Synechococcus elongatus PCC 11801: one gene and its partner. The protein of the gene in region 1 binds, or shares a complex with, the protein of each later gene. Links are inferred from orthologs where the notes say so. Each region holds a gene or a part of one and is shown on either strand. Other genes may lie near its edges. The genes, in order: pheT and pheS.

Region 1 (10,425 bases):
CGCTTCGCCACTCGGATTAGCCCACAGATCCCCACGCCACTGAAATATCTGCACGATCATGCGCTCCAGCAAGTCTGGATCTGGCATTAGTACAGTGCGAGAGACAGCCAGAGGAAACCAAGTATCGATGGGCATGGAGTGATGAAAGAACGGTTCTTGTGTACCCTACTCCACCGATCGCAACTGGCCGAAGCCAACATGAGCTTCCAGCAATTGCAGGTCACAATATGGGCGATCTTGGCCGTTTCAGGCGATCGCGCGATCGCTACTGCCCATGCCCCATGCCATCGTGCAACAGGCGCAGCCAGCACTGCGCTTTATTCCGCCGGACTATCAGCCTTGGCTGCACCTTGTGGTCAAGACAGTCTTGCCAATGCTGCTGCGATCGCATGGCATCCAGCGCGTCGAAACAACGGGCGTCGAAGAACTGGCGCAACGCCTCGCCCAATTCCAAGCTCGACAATCTCGGCTCATTTTGGCATTCCGGCATCCAAGCACCCAAGACCCTCTCGTTTTGGCGCATTTACTCTGGAAGACGGTGCCGACGGTGGCACGCCGCAACCAAATTCCCTTGCGATCGCCCGTTCATAGTCAATTTCTCTATGATCGCGGCATTCCCATTTGGGCTGGTCAATTGACGGGCTGGGTGCTGTCAAAACTGGGTGGTATTCCCATTCAGCGCGGCAAGCTCGATCGCCTCGCCCTCAAAACCGCGCGGGATTGTCTCGTCAATGGTGACTTTCCGCTGGCGATCGCGCCAGAAGGGGCAACCAATAATCACAGTGAAATCCTCAGCCCTCTTGAGCCTGGTATCGCCCAGCTCGCCTTTTGGTGCTGTGATGATTTGGCTGAAGCAAATCGATCTGAAGCCGTTTTCATCATTCCTATCAGTCTTCAGTACCCCTTTGTTGATCGTCAGAATTGGGTGGTTATTGATCGGCTTTTTAATGACCTCGAACAACAACTAAAACTCCCCAAATCTCTATCTCCAGCCATTGATCATCCCGGTGAGAAACGCTATGCGCAGTTAGCAAGACTGGGACTAGAGATGTTGACAATGTTCGAAACCTTCTATCGTGAGGCTTATGGGCAGAGCCTAGCGGTTGACTCTGCTAAAAATGTGGTTGAGAAGACTGCCTATCCAGACTTTGCAACTCGACTACAACGTCTCCGGGAAATGGCTCTTTCCGTTGCGGAATCCCACTTTAATTTGCCAGCTAAAGGCACCATTAGCGATCGCTGTCGCCGCATTGAGCAAGCGGGCTGGGATCGCATCTACCGTGATGACCTTGAACAGCTCTCTCCAGTGGCACGAGGTCTCGCAGACTGGAATGCTATGGAAGCCAGTATTCGCATGGGGCATATGCGACTGGTAGAGCAGTTTGCTGCCGTTTCGGGCTCCTATGTTCGCGAAAAACCGAGCATTGATCGCTATGCAGAGGTGTTGACCATCATTGCGCGCGCGATCGCCTGGATTCAGGGCCGTAATCCCCAGTCAATTTCAAAGCTGGGGCAACGGATTGCCAAGCTACAAATCGGTCAGCCCATCAATGTCAGCGATCGCTATCTGGACTATCGAAAGAGTCGACGTTCGGCGATCGAGCAGTTGACTGCTGATCTACAAACACAACTTGAAAAATCCATCAAGTAATAGACCGAGAGATTGTTTCAGCTAGGAGTTGAAACAATCTCCAGAAGATGGCAGTCAATACTCGCTAGGGCTGCAAAGAGAAACTAAGTCTTAAAACAGGCGACCATGACGACCATCAGGCATGATCGTCCACCAGTTCGTTTTAGCCATCTTGAGTTGCACGGGGGTCAACTTAGCACCGCGTAGGTTAGCACCACAGAGGTTGGCACCCCGCAGATTGGCATTGCTTAAAGTTGCATCACTCAAGTCTGCTTTTTGCAGGTTGGCAAAACTGAGGTCGGCATTCCCAAAATAGGCTTGATGGAGGTTGGCTCGCCGGAGATTAGCGCGGTGTAGATTGGCCTGGCCAAAATCAGCTCGTTCAAGCTGCGTCGCTGTAAAAATGGACTCTTTGAGCTGCGACCCTTGAAAGTTAATGCCTGGCAACTGAGACTCGCTAAGGTCAATGCGATTCAGGACTTGCTGACTAAAATCGCGCCGGCCGCGCTGGTAGGTTGCCAAGATATCCCGAGCATTGAGGCTGGCTCGACCTAACCCCCCAGTTGTAGGATTCGAGCTTCCTGTCAAAGCGAGCAACTGTTGTGGATCAGCAAGCTGCTCAGGTCGCTGCCCCCCGCGATCGCGCCGACGGGCTCGAATCGCCGCAGCCTGACGCTCTTGGGGAGAGGGATAGCCAGATCCTGTCCGTCCCGAGGAGGGTTTAATGGGCGCAGTGCCGGGCGGTAAGGCACTCAGCCCTTGGATCAAGCTGTCGTGGTAGGGCTGCAGATCCAGTGCTGTCATCACCTGCTCTGCTCGCTGATAGCGGAAGCGCACAGAGGCTGCCAGCATTTTGCCCAGCACCGTCGCAAACGCATCGCTAATTTGCACGGCTTGGCGCCAGAGCAATTCACCGCTGACGGGATTGTAATCCAGTTCCTGAGGTCCTTTACCGGTCATCAGGAACAGACAAGTGATCCCCAGCGAATAGATATCGCTGCTGTAGACCGGCCGCATCGCTAGCTGTTCGGGCGGAGCATAGCCTCGTGTCCCCACCGAGAACGAGGTCAGTGCTGTCAGTCCACTACCTCCCTTGATTTGGCTGACTTGGTCTTTGACTGCGCCAAAGTCGATCAAGACAAGTCGCCCATCAATATCTCGCCGAAGCAAATTCGCGGGTTTGATATCGCGGTGAATCACCTCTTGGTTGTGGAGATATTGCAAAAGCGGCAGAAGTTCACTGAGGAACTGCTTGACGGCAGCTTCGCTGTAGAGTCCTCGCTCGCGCACCTCCTGCTCAAGGGTTTTGCCGCGAATGTATTCCTGAATGAGGTAGAAGCCCTGCGGGGTTTCGAAGTAGTCCAGCAGGGTGGGGACTTGGGGATGGTTGCCAATCCGGCCCAAGGTTTTGGCTTCGCGCCGAAACAGCTCCCGAGCCATCAGCATCATCTCGGGATCTTGCACTTGCGGGAGTAGCTGCTTGATCACGCAGAGTGGTTCGCCGGGCAACTGAAGGTCTTGCCCCAGATAAGTGGCACCAAAGCCCCCTTGCCCCAGGGCTTTGATCACGCGATAGCGATCGCGCAACAACAGGGGCGATCCGCAGCTTGCACAGGAATCGTTCGTGTCTTCGTTATCCGGTTGTTCGCAGGCTGGGTTGAGACAGAGAGCCATGGGCAGTATGTCTTGAAGATCCGGATCGTCTTCAGTTGCCTCCACTTTAGCGGCGATCGCGGCTTCGCAAAGCCCTCCACCCTTTGCCGATAGAATGATTGAGCCGAAACGAGGCGCTCAAGGAAGGCGGTTAGCATGCGGATATCCCTGAACTGGTTGCGCGAGCTGGTCCAGGTTGACCTCGAGCCCGAGGTGCTCGCGGAAAAACTGACCCTAGCGGGCTTTGAAGTTGAAGAAATTGAAGATCGCCGCACTTGGGCCGCAGGTGTGGTTGTTGGGCGCGTCCTTCAGCGGGAGCAACATCCCAATGCCGATCGCCTCAGCGTTTGTCAGGTCGAGATTGGTCAAGAAGAACCAGTCACGATCGTCTGTGGCGCGAGTAACGTCCGGGCAGACATCTGGGTTGCGGTCGCCACTTTGGGGAGTTACTTGCCCTGTATTGACCTCAAGTTAAAACCCACCAAACTGCGGGGTGTGCGATCCGAGGGCATGATCTGCTCACTGTCTGAGCTGGGATTGACCAAAGAATCGGAAGGCATCCATATTTTCTCAGAGGACGCAGATCTCAAAGCCGGGCAGCCCGTAGGACCGCTGCTAGGGCTGGATGATGTTGTCCTTGATTTGACCTCGACGGCGAATCGGGCCGATGCCCTGAGCTTGATCGGGATCGCGCGGGAAGTACGAGCTTTGACTTCTGCCGCCCTGACGCTGCCTGAGGTGGAACTGCAAACATATTCTGAGTCGCCGAGTCTGGCGATCGCCCTGCAAAGCGAAGCCTGCAGCCACTACAGCGGCACGATTATCGAAGGGGTGACGATCGCGCCTTCTCCCGAGTGGTTGCAGAAGCGGCTGCAACTGGCAGGGATTCGGACGATTAATAATGTCGTCGATATCACCAACTACATCCTGTTGGAGTACGGCCAGCCGCTCCATGCCTTCGATCGCCAGAAACTGCAAGCGATCGCGGGCAGTACCAATCTTGCGATCGGGGTGCGATCGGCGCAGGCCGGTGAAACGCTCAAGACCCTCGACGATCAGGAACGGACACTCTCAGAAGCAGCGTTGGTAATTACTGCGGGCAATCGCCCCGTCGCACTCGCTGGGGTGATGGGCGGCGCTGACAGTGAAGTCAGTGATCAGACCACCGATATCTTGCTGGAAGCAGCATGGTTTGAGCCGATTGCAGTCCGACGCTCAGCACGCAGCCAAGGCTTGCGCACCGAAGCTTCAGCTCGTTATGAGCGTGGCGTCAACGTGACCGAACTGCCGATCGCAGCGCAACGAGCGATCGATCTGCTGCTAGAAATTGCGGGCGGCCGTGTGGTCAGTCAGACTGTTGCGACCAGCCAACGCCAGGCTGAACTCGAGCCCAGCATTACCCTGCGTCTCCAGCGCATCAATGAACTGTTAGGTCCCATCCAAGCCGAAGACGATGAACTCAAAGACCTTGGTGCAGACGATATTGAGCGGTTACTAACTGCGATCGGCTGCCATTTGACTTTGGTTGATGATGCAGTCTGGCAAGTGCGCGTCCCCCCCTATCGCCGGCGTGATCTCGAGCGTGAGATTGACCTGATTGAGGAAGTCGCACGGCTCTATGGCTACGACAATTTCGGGGAAACGCTGCCGAACTTGGGCGACACCGAAGGCGCGCTCTCAGTCGATGAGAATTTGCGGCGACAGATTCGGGCGGTCTGCCGCGGAGCAGGACTGACCGAGCTGCAGCACTACTCCTTGGTCAAACCCGGCAGCGATCGCCAAGTTCATCTGGCCAACCCACTGCTGGCGGAATATGCCGCTCTGCGACTCGATTTGCTCAGCGGCCTGATTGATGCCTTCCAATACAACTGGGAGCAAGGAAACGGCCCGCTTTGGGGCTTTGAAATCGGTCGGGTTTTCTGGCGAGAAGAAGATGGCTTCTTCGAGGCCGATCGCATTGGCGGTATTCTCGGAGGTGATCCCAGCCGCGGCCGCTGGCAGCGCGGTGGCAAAGAACAAGCGATTGACTGGTATGCCGCCAAAGGCATCTTGGAAGAGATTTTTGGGCGCTTTGGACTGACGATCGAGTTTCAGCCCGATCGCCAAGACGATCGCTTCCATCCGGGTCGTACTGCTTCGCTTTGGCTGCAGGGCGATCGCCTTGGGCGCTTTGGTCAGCTCCATCCGTCGCTTTGCGAAGAGCGGGGACTACCGGCAGAGGTCTACGCCTTTGAGCTTGAGCTAGATGTCTGGCTCGACCACCTCGATCAGCCCGATCGCCAAGTGCCACGATTCCAGCCCTACAGCAGCTTCCCAGCCAGCGATCGCGACTTGGCATTCTTTGTCGATCAGTCCGTGACTGTGGCGGAGTTGGAGCGGATCATTCGCCGTCAGGGCGGGGCACTGCTCAGTGAAGTCGAGCTGTTCGACCAATATCGGGGTGAGCACGTTCCCGAGAATCAGCGCAGTTTGGCCTTCCGCCTCACCTATCGGGCAGGCGATCGCACTCTGACCGAAGCAGAGGTTGAGCCGGTTCACGATCAGGTACGTCAGTCCCTCGTCGAGCGCTTCCGCGTCACCCTGCGCAGCTAGAACAGTCCTGAAGCGATCGCTGTCAATCTCTCTCTAGTGACGAGGGAGAGTGCTTGCTGGCGATCGCCTTGCCAATTTTTACGACCCCCCTGCGGGGATCAAAAGTCTCCCTCACAATAGGAGCAGGTTGCCCAAGGCGGCCATGGATACTCCTCGGCTTCATCCCGAAACGATCGCAGCAGTCAAAGAACGGGCCGACATCGTCGATGTCGTCTCGGAGCAAGTCGTGCTCAAAAAGCGCGGCAAGGATTTTGTTGGCCTCTGCCCGTTTCACGACGATAAATCGCCGAGCTTCACCGTCAGTCCGGCCAAGCAGTTCTACTACTGCTTTAGCTGTGGCGCGGGCGGCAACCCGATCAAGTTCCTGATGGAGCTAGGCAAGCAGTCCTTTAGCGAAGTTGTCCTCGACCTCGCGAAGCGCTACCAAGTCCCGGTTCGTACCCTCGAAGTTCATCAGCATCAAGAGCTGCAGCGCCAGCTCAGCCGCCGCGAACGCCTCTACGAAGTTCTAGCCGTCGCCACCCAGTTTTATGAACAAGCCCTGCGCCGACCAGAAGGTTCAGCAGCGCTCACCTATCTCAAGCAGAATCGTCGTCTACAAGAGTCCACGATTCAGAAATTTCAGCTGGGCTATGCTCCAGCCCAGTGGGCCAGTCTGGCGACCCATTTAATTGAGCAAAAGCGCTTCCCTGCCGACTTGGTTGAAGAAGCAGGTTTGGTAGTGGCGCGGCGCAATAGCCAAGGCTACTACGACCGCTTCCGCGATCGCCTGATGATTCCGATCCATGACCTGCAAGGGCGGGTTGTTGGTTTTGGCGGCCGTACGCTGACCGGCGAAGAACCGAAGTATCTCAATTCGCCCGAGACAACCCTATTCGAGAAGGGCAAGCTGCTGTTTGGCTTGGATAAAGCCCGTGCCTCGATCGCCAAGCAGGATCAAGCTGTCGTCGTTGAAGGCTACTTCGATGTGATCGCCCTGCATGCAGCGGGCATCGATCACGCAGTGGCTTCCCTCGGGACAGCCCTCAGTCGCCAGCAGGTCAAGCTGCTCTCGCGCTACAGCGAATCCAATCAGATCGTGCTCAACTTCGACGCCGATCGCGCTGGTGCAAAAGCGGCAGAACGAGCGATCGGGGAAGTCAAAGATCTGGCCTATCAAGGGCAGGTACAGTTGCGCGTCCTCAATCTGCCCGGCGGTAAGGATGCTGATGAATACCTCCAGCTGCATAGCGCGGCTGACTATCGGGAACTGCTGGCGCGATCGCCCCTTTGGTTGGACTGGCAGATCGAGCAACTGCTGCGCGATCGCGATCTCGATCAGGCCGACCAGTTTCAGGCAGCGGTTCAAGCGATTGTGCAACTGCTGGGCAAGCTGCCCAACACACCCCTACGGACTCACTACGTCCACCAGGTTGCCGAGCGCCTTAGCCAAGGCGAAGCTCGTACAGCACTGCAATTGGCCTCAGATCTTCGGGCGCAGGTCCGAGGACAACGCTGGCATGGGCAGGCGAGCCGCTGGGAGAAACCCGGCGACATCAGCATTCGCGAGCAGGCCGAAGCACAAATTATCAAGGTTTACCTCCACTGTCCCCGTCTCCGTTTGACCGTGCGACAAACCCTGCACGATCGCGAAATTCAAGGTTTTAGCCTCCAGCCCCATCGCTTGCTCTGGCAGGCGATCGCTGAGATCGAAGAAGCCCATCTCGGTTTGGAGTCCATGTACCAAGTAGAGCGGGGCGAAGGAGATCCAGAAGATTTAGCTGCCATTGATCTCGTGCCAATTCTGCGCGATCGCCTCGATCAGTTGACGGGGGTTCCCCTCGCGAGTTTCTTGGAACTGAGCGAAACTGATCGCGCTGATCTCACCCACCCATTACCCTTGTTGCGAGGTGCTGTCGCCTTGGTTGAGCGGTTACGTTGCGAAAAACGCTGCCGCCATCTGCTCGACTCTTGGGCACGCCAAAGCATTCACACCTTCGAACATTGCATTGAGCGGCTGCTTCAAGTAGGCGTGAGCACTGAAACAGACGCTGAGGCCGAGATTACAGCACTGCACGAGCAGCTCAATCAAGAGGCGCTTCACTTTCAAAAGCTCTACTACAACGAGCGCCGCTACCTACAACAACTGGATGAGGAGCGTTGCCTCAATCCCCAGGCTTTCCGAGCAAACACTACTGAACCAGCCGCGATCGACTCAGCGGATCAGCAACCCATCCCAGCCTAAGGACTGCTCTTATTCCGGACATTCCTGCAAGTGATCGAGGGCGTTTTGATACAGCGCCACAATGTGGTGATCCTGCAAGCGGTAGTAGACGTGTCGTCCTTGTTTGCGATAGCTGACCAGCCGCAGATTGCGCAGCGATCGCAATTGGTGCGACACCGCCGACTCAGACAGGCCAATGGCCTGTGCCAAATCTCCCACGCACAACTCCGACTGCGCCAAGAGCGATAGCAACCGCAGTCGATTGGGGTCTGCGAGCACTGCAAAAAATTCCGCAAGGGATTGGGCAACCTCCGGTGCAACCGCTTGCAGTTCCGAGGCGATCGCAGCATGCGTTCCTTGGCAAACTGCCGCATCTCCATCCTGCAGCGCTGGTTTTGTCATGAGCCTGTAACTGTTTGTCCACCCACCATACCTGAATCAAGATTCAGATGTTAGGGTAAACACATGAACACCTATTCAGATATTCAAGGGAGTTGCGATCATGACCTCGGCCACCCTCGTCAAATGCGCTTGTGAACCCTGTCTGTGTAACGTCGATCCCAGCAAGGCGATCGCTCGTGACGGCAAGTACTACTGCAGCGAAGCCTGTGCTGATGGTCACGCAGGCGGTAGCAAGGGCTGTGGCCACACAGGCTGTAATTGCCACGGCTAGCGGACTGGCGGCGTAATCTCAATAAAAAAACGCTGGCTCTTGGTCTCGGAGCCAGCAATTTTTGGTGGAAAGTTTAATGATGTGAGAACCGTTGAAGCTGGTCTAGAGAGCTGATGCTTCTGTTCGTGGGGGTGATTGCGCACCCCCAACCCACGCATTGGGGAACTAGCCTCCCCCAAGCTCCCCGCAACAAGATTTCGGGTAAGACACATCGGTGGAGCAGCGATCGCAACCGGTAAAACTCGCTGGTGGTAGCCTTGGGCTTGAGGCTCATCAGATCGAGCTACAAAGGGCGATCGCGCTGATCCAGATGGCTTATTCGCCCGTGATCGAAAGCCCTTCAACCCAGACAGCAGGAGCAATCCCACCGGGGGTAACCTGCGCGATCACATCGACTTGGACGATGTTGCGCAACAGCTCGCGGAAATCGCCGGCAACCGTGGCCGACTCAATGCTGCTGCGATCGCCTTGATTGACCAGCCATCCATCGAAGGGTAGTGAGAACGATCCCTGTAGGGCTTGCACCCCAGCGTGCAGCGCCTGCAAATCGTCGATCAAGACCACAGATTCTGCTGTCTCTAAATTCAGCTCCGATCGCGCTTCTGCTGCTTCCACCACACCGAAGTGAGGACTGACCGTCACCTTGGCACCGAGATTGGCGTGACCTGTTGGACTTGCTCCCAGCCGTTTGGCTGTTCCCGCACTATGCAAGAAATTTTTGAGGACACCGCTTTCAATCAACGGGAGGCGGCGAGTGGGTGTGCCTTCGCCATCAAAAGCCGTTGCACCCACATTGGCTGGATGGCGAGCATCGTCGTAGAGATTCAACAGTGGTGAGGCGATCGCCGTGCCCAAGGATTCAGGGGTCGAGAGACTCTGGCGATCGAGTATGCTTTGGGCGTTGAACAGATTGGAAAACGCTCCAAGCAGTTGCAGGAAGGCTTCGGGCGAGAAACAGACCAGGTATTTACCAGACGCGATCGGACGGTAGTCGAGGTGGCTGATGGTCTTGTCAGCCGTCTCTGAGACGCAACCACTGAAGTCAAGATCCGCGAGGCGGTGTGCCATCCGAAACGCCCCAGCACTACGAGGTTTGCGATCGGCCTGCTCTGTTTTGCTGTAGAGGTAGAGCGAGGCATAGCTCCCTTTCTCAGAGCGCAGTGCCCCTGCACTGTTGAGATAGAAGCCCTCACTGCGCCGCCGCGCCAAGCCGTTGTAGGGAACGGCAGCGATCGCAGGATGGCTGGCAAGCAACTGCTGTTCTGCATCAGCCAAAGCCGTGATCAATTCTGGAACCGCTTCGATGTCGTAGTTGGGAATTTCCAGCGGTTCTAGGAGCGCTGTCGCCTCGGGGCTAAAGTCCGGCGCATGTTCCCGAATGCCGAATTGGCTGGCTTCCAAAGCCGTTTGCAAGGCCAACTCCAAACCTGGAAGATCGCTTTCGCTGGTGGACGTGATTCCAACTTGTCCTTGCTCATTCCAGACGCGAACCGTCACGCCCGATCGCTGCGAGGCCTTGACCTGTTTGGGTTCTCCCTTCTCGACCTGCACACTCGTCTCTTCGACGGCAGAGCCAGAGACATCGTATTGGTGGATGCCCAAGCGACGGGCACTGTCACTGACTTGTTCAGCAAGGTGATCGATGGCCAGGGGCATAGTCATGTGGGAGAAACA
Region 2 (10,209 bases), 770 kb from region 1 along the record:
GTACCGACATCATAGGTTTCGTACTCTTCGTCGTACTCCACCGACTCATTGAGACCGACGATATCGCGGATGCGATTTACAAAAGACACGGTCAAGTTCCTCCAAGGACAACGACACCACACTCTTTCCGCCGACCACCAGCGAGGCCGTGTGGCACTGCTTGGGTCTATGGAGACGCAGTAGTAATAGCACAAACAACAAGATTTTGACTGGTCTTATTGAACAAATCTCAGCTTTTTTTTAACAATGGTGCTGAAAGCTGCTTACAACGCGATCGCAGGCTCAATCTGGGAGCTGGATGATCAATTTCAACTACTGGGGCGATCGCGGACCAAAGAGCTGAGTCCCTACCCGAATCCAAGTTGCTCCTTCCGCGACTGCGAGGGGCCAATCATTCGACATTCCCATCGAAAGCTCAGTCAGTTTTAGCTGCGGCGCTTGCTGCTGTAACTCCGACGCCAAGGTGTGCGCTTGGGCAAACAAGGCTTGTGTCTCGGCAGGCGTCAAACCCAGGGGTGGAATGGCCATCAAGCCGCGGATCTGGATGTGCTGCAGTTGGCTGAGTTGACTGAAGTCTGCACGGAGGTCGACGGGGTCCCAACCGGCTTTATTCGGATCCGGCAACAGTTTGACCTGCAAGCAAATCTGGGGCGATCGCCCGAGTTCGCCGGCAATGCGATCGAGTCGCTCAGCCAAAGCCCAGCTATCCACAGAGTGAATCCAATCGAAGTGTTCGACCGCTTTGCGGACTTTATTGCTCTGGAGTGGCCCGATCAGATGCCAAGTCAAATCTGGCAGATCGGTTAGTTCTGCTTGTTTGGCGATCGCTTCTTGAACGCGATTTTCACCAAAGTGCCGTTGCCCCGCTGCATAGGCTTCCCGAATTGCGGTGGCGGGATGGTTTTTACTGACGGCGATGAGCTGGACTGAAGGCGGCAACTGCGATCGGAGACTGGCCAACCGCTCGGCAATTTGGGCCATGCCTGCCTCTGACTCCTTGGCTCGCTACAGAAAAGTTTGCTTAAAGACTTGCTGCAACTGATTGTATTCCTGCAGGCTGGCTTCGCGGCGCAGCTGACGCAGGCGATTGTCAACTAGCATGCGCGCTTCATTGCGTCCGATCGGCTCAAAGCGTGTGCCGCGAGCATCGAAGGCGACTAAGAAAAAGAGGCGCTGAGCATACAGAGTCGCAAAGAGTTCTTTGCTATCCCCAAAGCTGCAGATCTGATAGAGCAATCCGAAGGTGGGATGGTTGAGGTAGTTTTCGGAAGCCATTGCTTGGGGGAAACGATCCTCAAGTTGAAGCGAGACAACTGCTCACTGGGATTCTGTAACAATCACAGCAGCGCTTCAAAAACTTTACGGGATCTTGGCAAAGGCGGCCAGCGTTGCAGGGGCTAAATACAGCCCTTCATCAGCCTTTAGCGAGCTACGACCGCCTGCCAAAACAGTTGGAGTTCCCGTCCTTGCTGACCCATTAGCCCCCAGCGCACATCGTTCGGCGCTTGGGCAAACAAGCCGAGCATGGCTTGAATTAGCTCCGGTAGCGAGAGCGTGTTGGTCAAAAAGCCGTACCACTGCTCCTGCGGCAGACCAAAGAAGGTTTGGAAATGGTGGTTGAGTTGCGTTTCCGAGAAGCGCATCAACTTTTCGAGGCCAAATTGATAGATGTAGTGCTTGCGAATTTTTTCGGTTGGCCAAAGACCTCCCCAAGCCTGTGCTGCCAATTCTGCGGTTGTCAAACTGGGGCTCGCATTGAGTCCGGCCGCGATCGCATTTGCTAGGTCAGGAGCCCGCCGCAGTAACGCCCCGACCATATAGCCAGAAGCTGGATGCACCATGCTGGCCGCCCCACCAAAACCCACCACCGGCTGAGTCAGATCGGGTAGTGGCAAATTCATCGGAAATAGGCAATATTCCTCGTGTTGAATCGCCTGCACCGTCACGCCGCGAGCATTCAGTCGCTGATAGAGCCGCTGTTTGAGACGATCGTAGGGAATAGCTGGGCAAGCCGCTAATGATGTTTCTTCAACGAAGTAGATATCGTTACCGAGATCCATCGCGTAGAGGAAGGTTGGTGGCAGCTGGCGCTCCTCCGGTGAAAGGTGATCGCTGCGGTAGTCCATCAGCACAAACTGCCCGGGTTCAATCGGCGGCTGAGAGAACTGCCCAATGATCCCGTAGGCCGCTTGGTAGGCGATCGCGTCTGACTGAGGACGCTGGATTAAGGCCGCTTGGTGCCCGGTTGTGTCAACTACTAACCGTGCTTGCAGTTCCTGACCTACTTCTGTGGTGACGCAGGAATGGTGCGAGTCGTAGGCGATCGCGGCTGCTTTGCCGAGCTGCCATCGCATTTCGCCTTGCTCACACTGCTGCAACCAGTGCTGTTGCAATTTGGCGCGATCGAAGAGGCCGTAATCGTACTGGTGTCGAACTAAAGCATCACCAAAGTAGCTAACACAGTTCGACCAGCGATGCCCGAATAGGTGCCCTAACCCCAAGCTATCCAGCTCGGGTCCCCAGATACCGTAGGTATTTTCCCAAGGATGGAACGGATAAACGGGGGACAGTCCTTGGACTTTCAAGCCGCGCTGTGCCAGCTCCGCCGCGATCGCCAAGCCCGCTGGCCCCGACCCAATCACTAAGGCATCAAACACGCGATCGCTCTCCCAGCCTTTACTTGCACCGTGATCACCGATTGCGATCCTAGCCCTGCAGGACGCGATCGCCCCTAGCGATTGAGGTGATCGAGCTGGTTGAGGCTGGCGTAGTGTGTCAAGTCGTACTGCAGCGGCGTCACCGTCACATAGTTGCGGCGGATCGCATCGACGTCGCTCCAGTGGCTATCAGCCGGTTCCTGCGGCTCACTTTCTTCCACAACTTCGCCTGCGAGCCAGAAGTAGGGCTTACCGCGTGGATCAACCCGCTGATCGAATAGATCGACATAGCGGCGAATGCCTTGGCGCGTCAAACGAATGCCTGCGATCTCTTCCTTCGGTACGGGCGGAATGTTGACGCTCAGCAGCACTTTCGGTGAACTGGGGTGCGGCAAGCGCTCCAGTAACTCCACAGCAATTTCAGCAGCCGGTTCAAAATCACGTGCTGTGAAGCTCGCCAGGCTCAGAGCAATGCTGGGAATCCCTTCAATCACCCCTTCCATCGCTGCCGAGACAGTGCCCGAGTAAAGCACGTCGGTGCCCAGATTCGGACCGTGATTGATGCCGGAGAGAACAAATTCGGGGAGTTCCGGTAAAAGCGTACCGAGCGCTAGTTTGACGCAATCTGAAGGCGTCCCGGAGCAAGCCCAGACCTGCACAGCCGGATCAAAAAGTCCTTCAATCCGCTCAGCCCGAATCGGTTTGTGTAACGTCAGGCCGTGACCCGTGGCCGATCGCTCGCGATCGGGACAGACAACCGTGACCTCATGGCCTGCCTGCGCGAGGCGGTTGGCGAGGGTTTGGATGCCGAGGGCGAATACGCCATCGTCGTTGCTGATCAGAAGTCGCATACCGAATTGCTGGGCCTGCCCTGACTACCCTAGCCGGATTCTGCGCCCAAAACGGGTTGGGTGGCCGACACCGGCGCGATCGCACGACTGGTAATCTGGACTTTGATGGCTCCGCCGCCCTTTTTGCTTGAATCCTATGCTCAGTCAGCTCAGCGAGCTTGAGGCTCAACTCGAAGCTCTGCAAACCCGTGCCCTCGAGGCGATCGCTGCAGCGAGCGATCGTGAAGCCTTGGAGCAACTGCGCATCGCCTTTTTGGGTAAAAAAGGAGAACTTTCAGCCATCCTCGGCGCGATGGGCAAACTGGATGCCAGCGATCGCCCCCGCATTGGTGGCCTAGCCAACACTGTCAAAGCGCACATCACAACCGATTTGGATCAGCGGCGCGAAGCCCTCGGTAAAGCAGAACTGGAAGCACGACTGATTGCAGAAGCGATCGATGTGACCATGCCGGGGCACTACCGCCCGCAGGGTCGCATTCATCCGCTGCAAAGCACGATCGATCGCATTCTCGACATCCTGGTCGGCCTCGGCTATCAGGTGGCTGAAGGCCCAGAGATGGAGTCGGATTATTACAACTTCGAAGCCCTGAACATGCCCGCTGATCACCCAGCGCGGGACATGCAGGACACCTTCTACCTGACTGACGGCAACCTGTTGCGGACGCATACTTCTTCCGTGCAGATTCGCCACATGGAAGAGCAGGAGCCGCCAATTCGGGTCGTCGCTCCAGGCCGCGTCTATCGCCGCGATGCCGTTGATGCGACTCACTCGGCAGTCTTCCATCAGGTGGAATTGCTAGCTGTGGATGAGGGTTTGACATTCACGGACCTGAAGGGCACTGTCAAAACCCTAATTCAGGCATTGTTTGGCGATTTACCGATTCGCTTCCGCGCCAGCTTCTTCCCCTTCACCGAACCGTCAGCTGAAGTCGATGTGCTCTGGCAAGGCAAATGGCTAGAAGTCTTAGGCTGCGGCATGGTCGATCCCAATGTTCTCAAAGCCGTGGGCTGCGATCCGGAAACCTACAGCGGCTTTGCAGCCGGTTTTGGCGTGGAGCGCTTCGCGATGGTGCTGCACGGTATGGATGATATCCGCCGTCTCTACGCCAGTGATCTCCGCTTCCTCAAGCAGTTCTAATGCACACTAAAACCACAAGAGATTCGGAGGACTTCACTGGTTTTTGTGGAGCCCTTGTTATTGATTAGATTTTGCTGGACTTCTAATTACAACCGAAATCACTCAAGAGATTTAAGGGTCGATCGCATCAAACAAGCCAGACCCTCAATCATTAAGGTCTGGCTGACGAGTTGAAGGATGTGACTGAAGAAGCCGTGAAGACTAGCCTAGGAAAGTAATGTCACTGGCAGTTAAAGCAGCTCCTCCTTCAAGGACTGCAAAGACTCCGCCTTCGCCAAAGCCTGCAGCCGCACCATTCTGGTTAAAAAAGAGAGAGCCATTCCGTTGGTCATAGACAAACAGGTTGTTGCTCTCTAATGCTTGTGCTAAGACTGCATCACTGTTGACAGTTTGAAAGCTCAGCACCGTATTCGCTGCCAAATCAAAAGCGGCTCGAGAGATTTCAAGGCGATCGCCTGCCAAGCGGTTGAAATCGGTGATGCGATCGGCCTGATTCAGACCGAATTCAGGAGTTGTAAACCGAAAGCGATCGCTGCCATTGCCACCCGTCAAAATATCGCGACCTTGACGGCCATCTAGCAAATCATTGCTGGTGCTACCTGTCAGGACATCATTCCCAGCAGTACCGATCAAAGTCTGACCCGATTGAGTCGGTGCACCAGACAGATTGGGCGCTGATTGAGCACCACCGATCGCTTGACCCGGATCATTCAGAAAGCGAGAGTCGCCAGCAGGATTACTGCCCCCATCGCCAGGATTAATCACACCTGCGCCATTACTGTTACCAAAGGTGTCGAGGCCTTTGTTGCCGCCGCTGACATTCTCACCATTCAAGCCGGTGGGCTGACCAAATAGATTTTTGCCGAGTTGTGATTGAGAATTAACCGCGATCGCACCACCTTGAAATACCCCACCAATTCCACCATCATCGACTGGCATGGCATCTCCACTTCCACCTTGCCCGACAGGTTTTCCTAAATTCACTTGAGCGAGCTGATCCAGAATAGCTTCGCTAATAATATTGACGATTTTTCCCTGCATTTCTGGGTCTGGAATCTTGATAGCAGATCCTGTAGCAGTACCTTCAACTGGTGTTCCGTACGTCTCAGTTAGTCTTACAACAGCGTGAGCATAAGCACCATATCCTCCTAAAACTGCGCCTGCTGCAAGTAAAAGAGGTGCGGATACTCCAGCTAATGCAGCTACACCTGCTGCCGCTCCAAGGCCAGTAGCAGCAACCATTACATCGTTAGCAAAATCTTTGACGAACTGAGTTTCCTGAGGATCGTAATCTATTGCGATAAGACTAGCTTTATTAAAGTCTTCAAGTGTTTTAACTCCTGCACTAGCTGACGTACCTAGTAGCCCACTGACGCCATTGTTTTGAAAAACATCCATGGGATTGCTGCTAATGGGTGATTTTCCACCTGCTGTTGCTACTACTCCAAGAGCTGAGGAACCTCCTGAGGAAGTACCAATTGAACCTGCATAACTAGGATTTGCATCAGTAGATACTGATACAAATTTTGGTAAATTAGCAAAGCCTTGATTAAATTCAGGAGAATTGATAATCCTTGTCAAATTCTCTAAAGAGACACCTGTTTTGGTGGCAACTTCTTCTAGCACAGATTGCCAAATATTTGCACCTGTTTCTTTGCCAAAGAGTGCTTCAAAAAGCTCTCAACAGTGAATCCAGTGCCAAAAATAGTTCCATTGTTTTTCTGTCCACCGGGTGTGGTTTGAATGGCTCCCTCGATATCTTTGGTCGGTGCTTTGAAGTCAGGGATTGGGCCCGCAAATCCAGAAGGTGGGTTGAGCTTATTCGTATATTCTGGCGTAACTGCAATCTGAGCAGCAGCTTGTTCCTTAACAGACTCAGGAATGGCTTGGCTAACGGTCGTTTTTTGAGTGATTTGAAGGGAGTCGTTTAGGAGAGTCATGAGCTGTTCTTCTGAGAACACTTTCACTCTCCTCCGATCGCTGATTTGGAGCTTTGTAGCAGCTCACAAGCAACTGTGAGATTGATCACACGCAGCAGCTTTACTCTGGTTCAGCTCGTTTCCATATCCGATCGCCTGCAAATCAGGTCACAATTCAGCAGTACTGATCACCAGCGATCGCTTGCGTTGTCGTCTGCTTCTGGGTAATCAAACAACAGTCCTCTGTCTCACGCTGGGTTTGAGGTGATTGGAAACCATCCATGAGGATGACGCACTCTCACAATGAGGCAGTTCTCCTGCTTGCACCAAGCAGACAGAAGGTAGAGGGTGAAAGAGACTAAGGTCTCAACAGTGCCTGCATCGTTCTTGCTGTTCTGATGGCTGCTCAGTCTCTCACTTGGCCGCGTGAGTTGGCAGATGTGCTGTGGCTATTGCAAAGTCCAGCATTGATTCGCCGCGATCGCTATCCCTTGGTGGGGGATGCTCGACTACACCTTGCAGGACAACAGTTACAAGCCCAATGGCAAGACCAAGATCGCGATCGCCTTGCGGCCGAAGCCGCAGAGTGGGTGACGGCACAGCCCCGTACCTACAAGTTGGGGATCCGTGCGGAAGCATTGCTGGTCTGGGCACTCCGGCAGCTTCCACGCTTTCGACTGTTAGCCTCTCAGCTTCAACTCCGCGATGGCTCGACCTGCTTAGGAGAATTGGATTTCCTGATTGAGGATCGCGTTTTGCAACGCTACGAGCATTGGGAACTCGCACTCAAGTTTTTTGGCTGGAGCGGTGCTGCTTGGGTTGGCCCAGATAGCAAGGATCTGCTGACTCAAAAACTGCAGCGTATGCAAGGACGACAGTTGGCCCTGAGTCAAACAAACGCTTTTCAAGATTGGCTCGAGCAACAGGCTCCCGAAGCCAAGCGATCGCCTTGGCAACGCCGTCTTCTCTCTCGCGGATTTGCCTTTGTACCTTGGGGAAAAGCACTGCCTACCGATCAAGCAGAAGTTTCACGCCACGCACAACAAGGCTGGCTTCTCCATCGAGATCGCCTGCCCTCCGCTGCGGAGTTCCCGTCCATTCATCGTTGGGCGAGTTTGCCCCGTGATCTCTGGATGTCGCGCTACGTCCACGATCGCGATCGGGCAGGGATTGTGGCGGAAGCCCGTAGCTTGCTGGAACTTGCAGCGATCGCCCCCCAAGATACTGCCCAATTCGTGGTGGGTTGCAATGCTCAGGGTATAGAAATCAGTCGGGGCTTTTTGGTCCATCCAGACTGGCCACAAATGGCGAACCACCCCCCCACTTAAGCGATCGCTTCAAGAAGTTGCGAGAGACGGAATCTCTGCCAAACAGACGCGATCACGACCTGACTCCTTGGCACGATACAAAGCTTGATCAGCGGCAGCAACCAAGAGATCTGGTGACTGCTGAGGATCGGGAATCCAGGCAGTGGCTCCCAAACTTAGACTGACCCAAGGGCGAACTCGCGAGCCTTGATGGGGTATTTTCAATTGCTCAACGGCAGAACGCATGGCTTCCGCCAGATGCAAGACCCCTTGAGCGGGCGTATTGGGTAGAAGCGCAACAAATTCTTCTCCGCCATAGCGAGCAATCAAGTCTGCTGGACGCGCAACAACCTTCTGAAGTGCTGTCGCCACTGCCTTGAGGCAGTCATCGCCAGCTTGGTGGCCATAGGTATCGTTAAATTGCTTAAAAAAGTCTACGTCAATCAGGATTAAACCCAAGGCTTGTTGATCGCGGAGTGCACGGTTCCACTCTGTCACCAAGGACTGATCAAAACAGCGGCGATTCGCTAACCCGGTTAAACCATCCGACTGAGCAAGGCGCAAGAGCTGTTGATTGGCTGCTGCCAATTGAGCATAGAGATGGGCCTATTGAATGGCAATTCCCACTTGGGTTGCTAACTGCTTAAGCAGATCAATTTCTAGCTTTTCCCAACGGCGCGGCTCTGAATTTTGACCAACAATGAGGAGTCCCCAGAGGATATCTTGAGCAAAAATGGGGGCAACAAGGCTGGCGCGTAATTGTAAGCGTTTGAGAAGAAGCACATTGGGAATTTCGATTCCCTCGGCTTGTAAATCAGGAATCGAGTGAATGCGGTCGCGAGAGTAAAAAGTTGGATCAATGGCTTGCAAAATTCCTTCAAGGGCAGAATTACCTTGGATTGAGGCTTGATTAATATCCGTAGACTCTGCAGCGATCGCGCCAACCTGTTCCGGTTGAAATTGATAAATGAGAACCCGTTCAGCTTTTAGAAACTGCCGAACCTCCGAAACCGTCGTCGCTAGAATCTCATCGAGCTGCAGCGACTCACGAATTCGCTGAGCCGTGCGATTGACCAATCGTTCCCGATAGATTTGCTGTTGAAGCGCCGCTTTCGCCCGCTTACGTTCAAGGGCTTTACGCTCAAGCTTTTCATTGGCAGCATCAAGGGCTTCTGTTCGCTCACCAACCATCTGCTGCAAGGTTTCAATGGTCAGTGTTGCCTCAAAGGGATCAATCATTTGAATCAGGCTGGTCTGCGTGAGCAGGCCAATCATGATGCCCCGATCATCAACCACTAGCAAGCGCCGAATTTGTCGGCTACGCATGCGTTGATTAGCTTGCCAAAGCGTGTCATCAGCTTGGATGCAGACAGGCGGAGCTCCCATAAAATCGGCAGCGGTTGTCTGATGTAAATCAGCTCTCTGAACTTGTAGATGCAAGATATCGCGCTCGGTCACCAATCCAATAGGTTTTGGATAGCCTGACCGATCCTGTTCCGTGATCACAACACAACTAATTTGGCGATCGTTCATCAACTTCGCTAAAGCTAAAGCTGATTGATAGCGATCAGCACAGATCACCGACCGTACCATCACCTCCGACACGCGCCGAAGTCGCAACAAATCAATCGGTTTCAGCAGTCGTCGAATGCCCTCATAGGTCATCACACCAGCAACTTGACCTGTTGCTGTAACCACAGGTAGATGTCGAACGTTGTATTGCCGAAACAGATTCAGCGTGCTGATTACATCGTTCGTTCCCGCTTCGGAAATCGTGAGCACGGAAGAGGTTGCCACATCAGCAATACAGGTTGAGGCGAGCGCTCTTTTAGCAGCAGTGAGACGGACTACATCTCGCTCCGTAAAGATACCCACCAGTTTTTGGGGTGGTTCCACTAGCAGCACATATGTCGATCGCTGCTGCTCCATCAGAGCCAAAGCATCGGCAATGGGCAGAGTTGGCAAAACCGTGAGTGGTTGCCGATCGATGGCTTTTTCAATCGCGAACATCGAGACCGTTGCCATCTAATGATTCCTCAACCCAAATACCGTTTACTGGAGACTGAGATAGATCGATGAGTTACAAAAGCGATTTCTCTAATTTTCACTATTTTACTCGCGAATTATTTTTAATGATAAATTCACAGAAAATTTCGATGAGTTTTAATGAGAGTAGAAGCTGAGACTAAATAAAATTCATATCCAGGTCAGAATTGAATTCAAGCATCCACTCGGCAACTGCTAATGGTGCGGATAAAACCTACAAACGAGTTGTGTTTACGCTATCGGTGCGATCGCAGGGGACATCTTGGCGATCGCCCACTTTCACAAAGAAGG

What was found.
Region 2: the proteins of pheT (region 1) and pheS are in contact, whole or in part, in a crystal structure (PDB 6P24), measured with the Escherichia coli proteins. The link is inferred for Synechococcus elongatus PCC 11801 from one-to-one orthologs.

What each region holds. Positions count from the first base shown.
Region 1 is NZ_CP030139.2:465,935-476,359, reverse strand. The notes cover bases 3,121-6,157. They hold pheT (phenylalanine--tRNA ligase subunit beta), read left to right. Parts: upstream 3,121-3,439; coding sequence 3,440-5,875; downstream 5,876-6,157. Other genes in these bases: dnaG (DNA primase), read left to right, coding at 6,018-6,157; DOP62_RS02245 (serine/threonine-protein kinase), read right to left, coding at 3,121-3,304. In the rest of the region: DOP62_RS02255 (2OG-Fe(II) oxygenase family protein), read right to left, coding at 1-135; DOP62_RS02250 (lysophospholipid acyltransferase family protein), read left to right, coding at 275-1,651; more of DOP62_RS02245, read right to left, coding at 1,742-3,120; more of dnaG, read left to right, coding at 6,158-8,099; DOP62_RS02230 (ArsR/SmtB family transcription factor), read right to left, coding at 8,109-8,480; DOP62_RS02225 (metallothionein), read left to right, coding at 8,581-8,751; DOP62_RS02220 (TldD/PmbA family protein), read right to left, coding at 9,067-10,407.
Region 2 is NZ_CP030139.2:1,234,535-1,244,743, forward strand. The notes cover bases 2,825-5,645. They hold pheS (phenylalanine--tRNA ligase subunit alpha), read left to right. Parts: upstream 2,825-3,644; coding sequence 3,645-4,646; downstream 4,647-5,645. Other genes in these bases: surE (5'/3'-nucleotidase SurE), read right to left, coding at 2,825-3,508; DOP62_RS05895 (calcium-binding protein), read right to left, coding at 4,848-5,645. Outside these bases: DOP62_RS05865 (cell division protein SepF), read right to left, coding at 1-89; DOP62_RS05870 (YggS family pyridoxal phosphate-dependent enzyme), read right to left, coding at 313-981; transcriptional coactivator PipX, read right to left, coding at 1,006-1,275; crtL (lycopene beta cyclase), read right to left, coding at 1,422-2,657; more of surE, read right to left, coding at 2,732-2,824; more of DOP62_RS05895, read right to left, coding at 5,646-6,272; DOP62_RS05900 (hypothetical protein), read right to left, coding at 6,266-6,607; DOP62_RS05905 (DUF1853 family protein), read left to right, coding at 6,964-7,893; DOP62_RS05910 (diguanylate cyclase), read right to left, coding at 7,903-8,460; DOP62_RS05915 (CBS domain-containing protein), read right to left, coding at 8,479-9,897; DOP62_RS05920 (hypothetical protein), read right to left, coding at 10,133-10,209.